One region of the Azospirillum sp. UENF 112521 genome, then DNA from elsewhere that is predicted to be linked to it. Evidence: predicted binding sites of a transcription regulator. Region 1 holds the regulator's gene; the other holds the start of a gene.
What was found. The regulator HrcA, encoded in region 1, represses chaperone genes, less so after heat shock. The targets are predictions, from matches to a motif close to GTTAGCACTCNCCNNNGGNGAGTGCTAAC.

Region 1 (4,413 bases):
CGCCTCGCCGCCGCAAGCCGCCGGGCAGATCAGGCCGCGCTCGTTGGCCAGCGCGTCGATGGCGGCCGGCAGCACACCCGCCACCGGGGTCAGGGCGCCGTCCAGCGCCAGCTCGCCCAGCGCCACATAACGGGCGATCTCCGCATCCGGCAGCACCCCCATCACCGTCAGCAGGCCGAGCGCGATGGGGAGGTCGAAATGGCTTCCTTCTTTCAGCACGTCGGCGGGGGCGAGGTTGACGGTGATGCGCTTGGCCGGCAGCGCCAGTCCCAGAGCGTGCAGCGCGGCGCGCACCCGCTCCCGGCTTTCGCCCACCGCCTTGTCGGGAAGTCCGACGACGGTGAAGGCGACGATTCCGCCGGACATCTGGACCTGGACGTCGATCCCCAGAACCTCGATGCCCTGGAACGCCACCGTGTTGACGCGCGCAACCACCACCGCACCCCGAAACAGACGCCCGACAGGGCATGTTGCACGCGATTGTAGTCTTCCCACCAGCTATGCGCCAGCGCGGGATGAAAATCACCTCGCCACCGGCCCCATCATATCCGCCCGGCGCAGGGAGCGGTTGTCCCGGCCCTCCGGCCGCCTAACATGAGGGCAAACACATGTCCGGCTGCATTGCCGGCACGCATCGTCGAAAAGGATCAGCCACCGTGCAGCTTCACCTGAGCACCTGGGCCGAGGTCGAGACCTATCTGAAGACCTCCAAGGGCATCATCATGCCGATCGGCTCGACCGAGCAGCATGGGCCGAACGGGCTGGTCGGCACCGACGCCATCTGTGCCGAGGTCGTCGCGAAGGGCGTCGGCGACGCCACCGGCGCGCTGGTCGGCCCGACCATCCCGGTCGGCATGGCCGTCCACCACATGGAATTCCCCGGCTCGATGACGCTGAAGCCGTCCACCCTGATCGCGCTGCTGCGCGACTATGTCGGCTCGCTGGCCGAACACGGGTTCGAGCGCTTCTTCTTCGTCAACGGCCATGGCGGCAACATCGCCACGCTGCGCGCCGCCTTCTACGAGATCTATGCGGAGAACCGGGCGCTGCGCGGCCGCGACGCGCCGGACCTGCGCTGCACCCTGGTGAACTGGTGGGAGAATGGCGAGGTCGGCCGCCTGTCGCGCGAGCTGTACCAGGGCAAGGAGGGCTCGCACGCCACCCCCAGCGAGGTGTCGCTGACCCAGTACGCCTATCCCGACTCGATCAAGACCGCGGCGATGGAGCCGGAACAGGCGCCGGCCGGCGGCTTCCACGATGCCCGCGACTTCCGCCGCCGCTATCCCGACGGCCGCATCGGCTCCGCCCCCGGCCTCGCCCGTCCCGAACATGGCCAGCGCCTGTACGAAGCGGCAGTCGGCGCCATCGCCACCCAGTACCGCGCCTTCCTGGCGGAGCAGTAAGGGCGGTCACTCTCCTGCACGCCGCTCAGGTCCCAGTGGGGGGATGCCGGTGGGGCATCTTCGCCCCGCACGTTGATTCGGCGGTCGGACCTGCCTAAATTCGGACCGGTTGACGGAACCCGCGTTCCGCAACCGACCGGCCCGAACAGAGCACGACCGCCCCAGTCCATGATCAACGAGCTGAACCAGCGATCGCGCGAGATTTTCCGGCTGATCGTCGACGCCTATGTGGCGTCGGGCGAGCCGGTCGGCTCGCGCACGATCTCCAGGCGGCTTGGCATGGCCTTGTCGCCCGCGACCATCCGCAACGTGATGGCCGACCTGGAGGAGCAGGGGCTGCTCTACGCACCGCACACCTCCGCCGGCCGCATCCCGACCGATGCCGGCCTGCGCATGTTCGTCGACGGCCTGCTGGAGATCGGATCGCTGACCGAGGACGAGCGCGCCTCGATCGAAGCGAAATGCTCCGCCTCCGGCCGCGCCTTCGCCGACGTGCTGGGTGAGGCGTCGACCATGCTGTCCGGCCTGTCGCACTGCGCAGGCTTGGTGGTGGCGCCCAAGACCGACCGCCCGCTGAAGCACATCGAGTTCGTGTCGCTCGGCCCCGGCCGCGCCCTCGTCGTCCTGGTAAACGAGGATGGGCTGGTCGAGAACCGGGTGATCGAGGTTCCGATGGGGGTGCCGACCTCCACCCTGCAGACGGTGTCGAACTTCCTCAGCGCCAAGCTCGCCGGCCGCACGCTGGACGAGGCCCGGCAGGAGGTCCTGCAGGAGATCGAGCAGCAGAAGACGCAGTTGGACGAGCTGTCGCGCAAGGTGGTCGCCGCCGGTCTGGCCACCTGGGCCGGCAGCGGCGGGTCGAACGCCGGCCAGCTGATCGTCCGCGGCCAGTCCCGCCTGCTGGAGGACGTCACCGCGCTGTCGGATCTGGAGCGCGTGCGCGGCCTGTTCGAGGCGCTGGAGACCAAGGAGACGATGCTGCGCATGCTGGACGCCACCGGTCGCGGCGACGGCGTGCAGATCTTCATCGGGTCGGAGAACGTCCTGTTCAGCCACTCCGGCTGTACGATGATCATCTCCCCCTTCCAGAACAGCCGGGAACAGGTGATCGGCGCCATCGGCGTCATCGGCCCGACCCGCATCAATTACGCCCGCATCATTCCGCTGGTCGATTACACCGCCAAGGTGGTCAGCCGGCTGATCGGCTGAGCACCGCCCTCACCAACTCCGCCTTTTGACGAAGCAAGAATTGAGAAGACCATGAGCGAAGAGCAGAACAAGCCCGCCGACGCCACGGTGGAGCCGACCGAGGCCACCGCCGACACCACCGCCAACCAGACGGACACCGGTTCGCCTGAGGACCGCGTCGCCAAGCTGGAGGCCGAGGTCGCCAGCCTGAAGGACCAGCTTCTGCGCGCCATGGCGGAGACGGAGAACACCCGTCGCCGTGCCCAGCGCGACCGTGAGGACGCCAGCAAGTTCGCCGTGTCGAGCTTCGCCAAGGAGCTGGTGTCGGTCGCCGACAATTTGCGCCGCGCGCTCGACGCCGTGCCGGCCGAGGGCCGCGAGCAGGACGATGTGCTGAAGGGCCTCGCCGTCGGCGTCGAGGCGACCGAGCGCCAACTGTTCGCCGCCTTCGACCGCGCCGGCATCAAGAAGCTGGACCCGGCCGGCGAGCCGTTCGACCCGAACTTCCATCAGGTGATGTTCGAGATCGAGAACACCGGCAAGACGGCCGGCACCGTCGTGCAGGTCCTGCAGCCCGGCTACACCATCCACGGCCGCCTGCTGCGCGAGGCGATGGTCGGTGTCGCCAAGGGCGGTGACGCCGGCGGCCAGCACGTCGATACGAAGGCGTAACCGTACAACCTCTGCAAAGCCCCCGGTTCAGCGGCTCCGCCGACGGGCCGGGGGCTTCGTGCCGTGCGGAATAGGGTACGCCAGCGGTTGACGGTCGGCGGGAAATTGCCTAGGCCTTTCCCTTATTCCTTTCGGCCGAGCAACCGGAGCCGCGTTCCATGCCCAAGAGCGTCCTGACCGTCGACGATTCCAAGACCATCCGCGACATGGTCGGGTTCACGCTGAAAGGCGCCGGCTATGAGGTGGCGGAGGCGTCGGACGGCACTGCCGGCCTTGCCCTGGTCAACCAGCGCAAGTTCGACTGCATCATCACCGATTTGAACATGCCGGGCCTGGACGGGCTGGCGCTGACCCGCGCCATCCGCGGCTCGGCACTCAACCGCGCCACCCCGGTCCTGCTGCTGACCACAGAGGCCGATCCGGCCAAGAAGTCCGCCGGCCGCGAAGCCGGCGCCACCGGCTGGCTGGTGAAGCCCTTCAACCCGGAAAAGCTGGTGGAGACGGTGCGGAAGGTCTGTCCGTAAGGACCGGTCTTCCCCGTCAACGGGCAATCAGGAACTCCCCGTCAGGATCATGCGCGGCGAAGCGCTGTTGGGCCTTGCCGCGGTCGGCGACGGCATAGCAGTAGACGCAGCCGTGCGGGCAGCTGTCATAGTCGCCGATGTCGCGGCTTTCGGCGCACAGGCAGCCGGGCCGGTTGCCCTTCTCCCGCGCGGCGATCGCATGGCCCGCGACATCGGACAGCCGCAGCCCATCGACGCAGCGGGCCGGCGCCGTGCCGGGCGTGCCGTCCAGGTCCGGCTGGGTGCAGAGCGTCAGCGCCATCCCCTCCCCCGCCGCGATCCCGGCCAGGTCCGCCAGCAGCGCGCGCTTCTCCTCCGCCTCCGGATCGCGCCAGCCGATGCCGGCGGCGGCGAGGTTGCGGGCGGTCTTGCGATAGGGCTGGAGGAAGGAGGCCACCACCTCGTCGGTCACCCCGCGCAGCGAGCGGGCGATGGCGGCGAAGGTCTCGCGGTGCCAAGCGGGCGGCGTGGCCTCGGTCAGGGCGATGGGGTCGTAGCGCCAGACCGCGGCGCGCGGGCCCCAGCGTTCGCGCACCCGCAGCATATGGCCGACCGCGGTCTCCCAGGCGGGGACCGAGCGCTCCAGC
Region 2 (4,413 bases), 2.4 Mb from region 1:
CCCTTCCGGTCATCCGGCCAAAGAAAAGGGCGCCCCCTTGCGGAGGCGCCCCTTTCCGAACCGAAGAACGGTCGAACGATAGGCTATTAGAAGCCCATGTCGTCCATGCCGCCCATGCCGCCCGGCATGCCGCCCGGAGCAGCCTTCTTCTCCGGCTTCTCGGCGATCATCGCCTCGGTGGTGATCAGCAGGCCGGCGATCGAGGCCGCATCCTGCAGGGCGGTGCGAACCACCTTCACCGGGTCGATGATGCCGGCGGCGACCAGATCGGTGAACTCACCCTTCTGGGCGTCGTAGCCGAAGTTGGTGTCGTTCTGGTCGAGCAGCTTGCCGACCACGATCGAACCGTCGGTGCCCGCGTTGTAGGCGATCTGACGGACCGGGGCCTGCAGGGCGCGACGGATGATGTCGATGCCGACGCGCTGCTCGTCGTTGACCGGGGTCAGGGCGTCCAGGGCCTTGGAGGCGTACAGCAGGGCGGTGCCGCCGCCGGCGACCACACCCTCTTCCACCGCGGCGCGGGTGGCGTGCATCGCGTCGTCAACGCGATCCTTGCGCTCCTTCACCTCGACCTCGGTCGCACCGCCGACGCGGATGACGGCGACGCCACCGGCCAGCTTGGCCAGACGCTCCTGCAGCTTCTCGCGGTCGTAGTCCGAGGTGGTCTCCTCGGCCTGGGCGCGGATCTGGCCGCAACGGGCTTCGATGTCGGCCTTGTCGCCGGCGCCGTCGACGATGGTGGTGGTCTCCTTGGAGATCACGACCTTCTTGGCGGTGCCCAGCATGTCGAGCGTGACGTTCTCGAGCTTGATGCCGAGGTCTTCGGAGATGACCTGGCCGCCGGTCAGGATGGCCATGTCCTCCAGCATCGCCTTGCGGCGGTCGCCGAAGCCCGGAGCCTTGACGGCGGCGATCTTCAGGCCGCCGCGCAGCTTGTTCACGACGAGCGTGGCCAGCGCCTCACCCTCGATGTCCTCGGCGATGATCAGCAGCGGACGCGAGGACTGGACGACGGCTTCCAGAACCGGCAGCAGCGGCTGCAGGCCCGACAGCTTCTTCTCGTGCAGCAGGATGAAGGGGCTCTCGAGATCCGCGACCATCTTGTCGGCGTTGGTCACGAAGTACGGCGACAGGTAGCCGCGGTCGAACTGCATGCCCTCGACGACGTCCAGCTCGGTGTCCAGGCTCTTGGCCTCTTCCACCGTGATGACGCCCTCGTTGCCGACGCGCTCCATCGCCTGGGCGATCATCTTGCCGATCTCGGCTTCGCCGTTGGCGGAGATGGTGCCGACCTGGGCGATCTCGTCGTTGGTCGTGACCTTCTTGGCGCGGGCCTGGATGTCGGCGACGACGGTCGAGACGGCCAGATCGATGCCGCGCTTCAGGTCCATCGGGTTCAGGCCGGCGGCGACCTTGGTCACGCCTTCGCGGACGATGGCCTGGGCCAGGACGGTGGCGGTGGTGGTGCCGTCACCGGCCAGATCGTTGGTCTTCGAGGCGACCTCGCGGACCATCTGGGCGCCCATGTTCTCGAACTTGTCGGCCAGCTCGATTTCCTTGGCGACCGACACGCCGTCCTTGGTGATGCGCGGAGCGCCGAAGGACTTCTCGATCACGACGTTGCGGCCCTTCGGGCCCAGCGTGACCTTCACGGCGTCGGCGAGGATGTCAACGCCACGCAGCAGCTTTTCGCGCGCGGAGGGGCCGAACTTGACGTCTTTGGCAGCCATGTCTCGATTCCTTTAACGTGTAAATTTCGAAGGGTACGGGCGGAGGACTTAGGCCTCGATGACGCCCATGATGTCGGATTCCTTCATGATCAGGTAATCGACGCCTTCGATCTTCACTTCGGTGCCCGACCACTTGCCGAACAGGATGCGGTCGCCGGCCTTGACGTCCAGCGCCACGACCTTGCCCGACTCGTCACGGGCGCCCGGGCCGACGGCGATGATCTCGCCTTCCTGCGGCTTTTCCTTGGCCGTGTCGGGGATGATGATCCCACCCTTGGTCTTGGTGTCGGACTCCAGACGCTTGACGACGACGCGGTCGTGCAGCGGGCGGAACTTCATGGAATGCCTCCTTGGATCAAGGCTTGGTTCTGACTGACGGAAATTGGCGCGGGCGGCGGCTGTTAGCACTCCAGCCCGGCGAGTGCCAGACAGCTAATCGAAGCGGATTATGGATTCAAGAGGCTCGTTTCGGAATTTGCCGCAAATGTCTGCAACACTCATCCGACACTGCTTATAGCACATTGATTTCAAATGATATTCCCTCATCTCGGCAGGCAGCCGGCACGGGCAAATTTCTTCAAACGGTCACGAGGAAACCGACCCTTCCGGCAGCGGACGCATCGCCGGGACAGCAAAAGGCTGGAACCGGGCGCCAGATCCACCCGATCCTCCCAGCCGCTCGCTCACCTCCCGCACGTCACGCCTGTGATTGCCGTCACAGCGCCACCGGACGAGATTTCCTAAAATTTTAGAGAAATCGGCATTGGAGAGAGTGGAGGGCGCGATGATGGCGAAGCGGCGGGCGGACGGCTGGACCGGGACTCATGCGGCCGACCGCCTCGAACACAAGCGTCCGGCCCGAATCGCCGCCGCTCCGGGATCGGGCAAGCGGGCACGGTGGCGGGAGCATGAGAGCCGGCTGGTGGAGGTTCTGCTGGAGTTCACCACCATCGCCGGCCTGTTCGCCCTGCTGTTCGCTCTTTTCGTGCTGTTCGGCGCCGCCCAGACCTTGTCACCCTGACTTTATCAGCCCAGGTCCCGCGCAGAATTCTCCTGCCGCGCAGTCTCGGCGGCCACAGCTCCGCAATTCGCGACAAATTGAAATCCACACTTCCCGCTCCGCGCGTATTCCCCATAGGATCGCCGCCGATACGGGCGGCACCACCCCGCCCGGCGCGCCAACCGGGAGTTTCCATCCATGACCACCCAGCCGGTCTGCCAAGCCGCGGTCGATCTTGTGAAGCATTTTGAAGGCCTTTACCTCAACGCCTACCTCTGCCCGGCCGGCGTTCCCACCATCGGTTACGGCCATACCGCCGGCGTGACGATGGGGCAGACCATCACCGTCGAGCAAGCCGATGCCTTTCTCGCCTCCGACCTTGCCCAGGCCGCCGGCCATGTCGACGCCCTGGTGACGGTGCCGCTGAACGACGACCAGCGCGGCGCGCTGGCGTCCTTCGTCTTCAACCTCGGCGCCGGCAGCCTGCAAAGTTCGACCCTGCTGAGGCTGCTGAACGAGGGCGATTATGCCGGGGCTGCCGGTCAGTTCGGCCGCTGGGTCTATGCCACGGTGAACGGCACGCCGACCAAGCTGCCTGGCCTCGTCGCCCGCCGCGCGGCCGAGGAGGCGCTGTTCCAGAGCCAGACCGCCCAGCCGAAGACCGGCGTCACCACCGCGGACGGCACCCCCTGATCCTGGCCTGATATCCGGGCCCGATATCCGAGCCCGATCCGGCCTTCCGGCAGGCGTCGGGCACGAGCCGTTTGACGGGACGGGATGTTCGCCCCACATTTGCGGACATCCCACCGCCGCGCTCCGGAATGCCGCCTTGACCGCCTTTGCCTCCGACAGCCTCGCCGCCGCCACCCGCCCCAATCCGAACCGGCCCATCGCCGTCTGGCTTCTGGTCTGCGCCGCCATGGTGCTGGCCATGGCCGTGATCGGCGCCATCACCCGGCTGACGGAATCCGGCCTGTCGATGGTGGAATGGAAACCGCTGATCGGCATTTTGCCGCCGCTGTCCTCGGCGGAATGGAACCGGGTCTTCGACCTGTACAAGGCGACGCCGGAATTCCGCATCTACAACAGCCACATGGATCTGGCCGGCTTCCAGTCGATCTTCTGGTGGGAGTGGTTCCACCGGCTGTGGGGCCAGCTGATCGGCTTCGTTTTCCTGATCCCCTTCCTGCGTTTCTGGATGCAGGGCCGCATCTCGTCGGAGCTGTGGCCGAAGCTGGCCGGCCTGTTCCTGCTGGGCGGGCTCCAGGGCGGCATCGGCTGGTTCATGGTGAAGAGCGGGCTGGTCGATTCGCCGAACGTCAGCCATTACCGGCTGGCCCTGCATCTCAGCACTGCCATCCTGATCTACGCCCTGCTTCTGCGCACGGCGCTGGGCCTGCTCGATCCGCTGCCAATGGCGGGCTGGCGGCCGGAGGCAGCGTCCCTGCGCCGCCACACCGGCTGGGCGCTGGGTCTGGTCGCCGTCACCATTGTCTGGGGCGCCTTCCTCGCCGGGTCGGACGCCGGCTTCGCCTACAACACCTTCCCGCTGATGAACGGCCACTGGATCCCGCCGGAGGTCGACACGCTGACGCCCTGGTGGCTCAACCCGGTCGAGAACACCGCGGCGATCCAGTTGATCCACCGCGCGCTGGCGATCCTGACCGGGGTGGTCGTCCTGGT

Region 2: the regulator HrcA is predicted to act here: its motif matches at 2,131-2,159, upstream of groES (co-chaperone GroES).

What each region holds. Positions count from the first base shown of each region.
Region 1 is NZ_JBSNCI010000002.1:2,755,640-2,760,052, forward strand. It holds gene ACWPN8_RS15455 (YifB family Mg chelatase-like AAA ATPase) at 1-435, opposite strand, end outside; gene ACWPN8_RS15460 (creatininase family protein) at 657-1,403, shown strand; gene hrcA (heat-inducible transcriptional repressor HrcA) at 1,572-2,612, shown strand; gene grpE (nucleotide exchange factor GrpE) at 2,664-3,263, shown strand; gene ACWPN8_RS15475 (response regulator) at 3,422-3,787, shown strand; gene ACWPN8_RS15480 (DUF1848 domain-containing protein) at 3,804-4,413, opposite strand, start outside.
Region 2 is NZ_JBSNCI010000002.1:323,575-327,987, reverse strand. It holds gene groL (chaperonin GroEL) at 87-1,730, opposite strand; gene groES (co-chaperone GroES) at 1,779-2,069, opposite strand; gene ACWPN8_RS03685 (hypothetical protein) at 2,515-2,751, shown strand; gene ACWPN8_RS03680 (lysozyme) at 2,929-3,423, shown strand; gene ACWPN8_RS03675 (COX15/CtaA family protein) at 3,560-4,413, shown strand, end outside.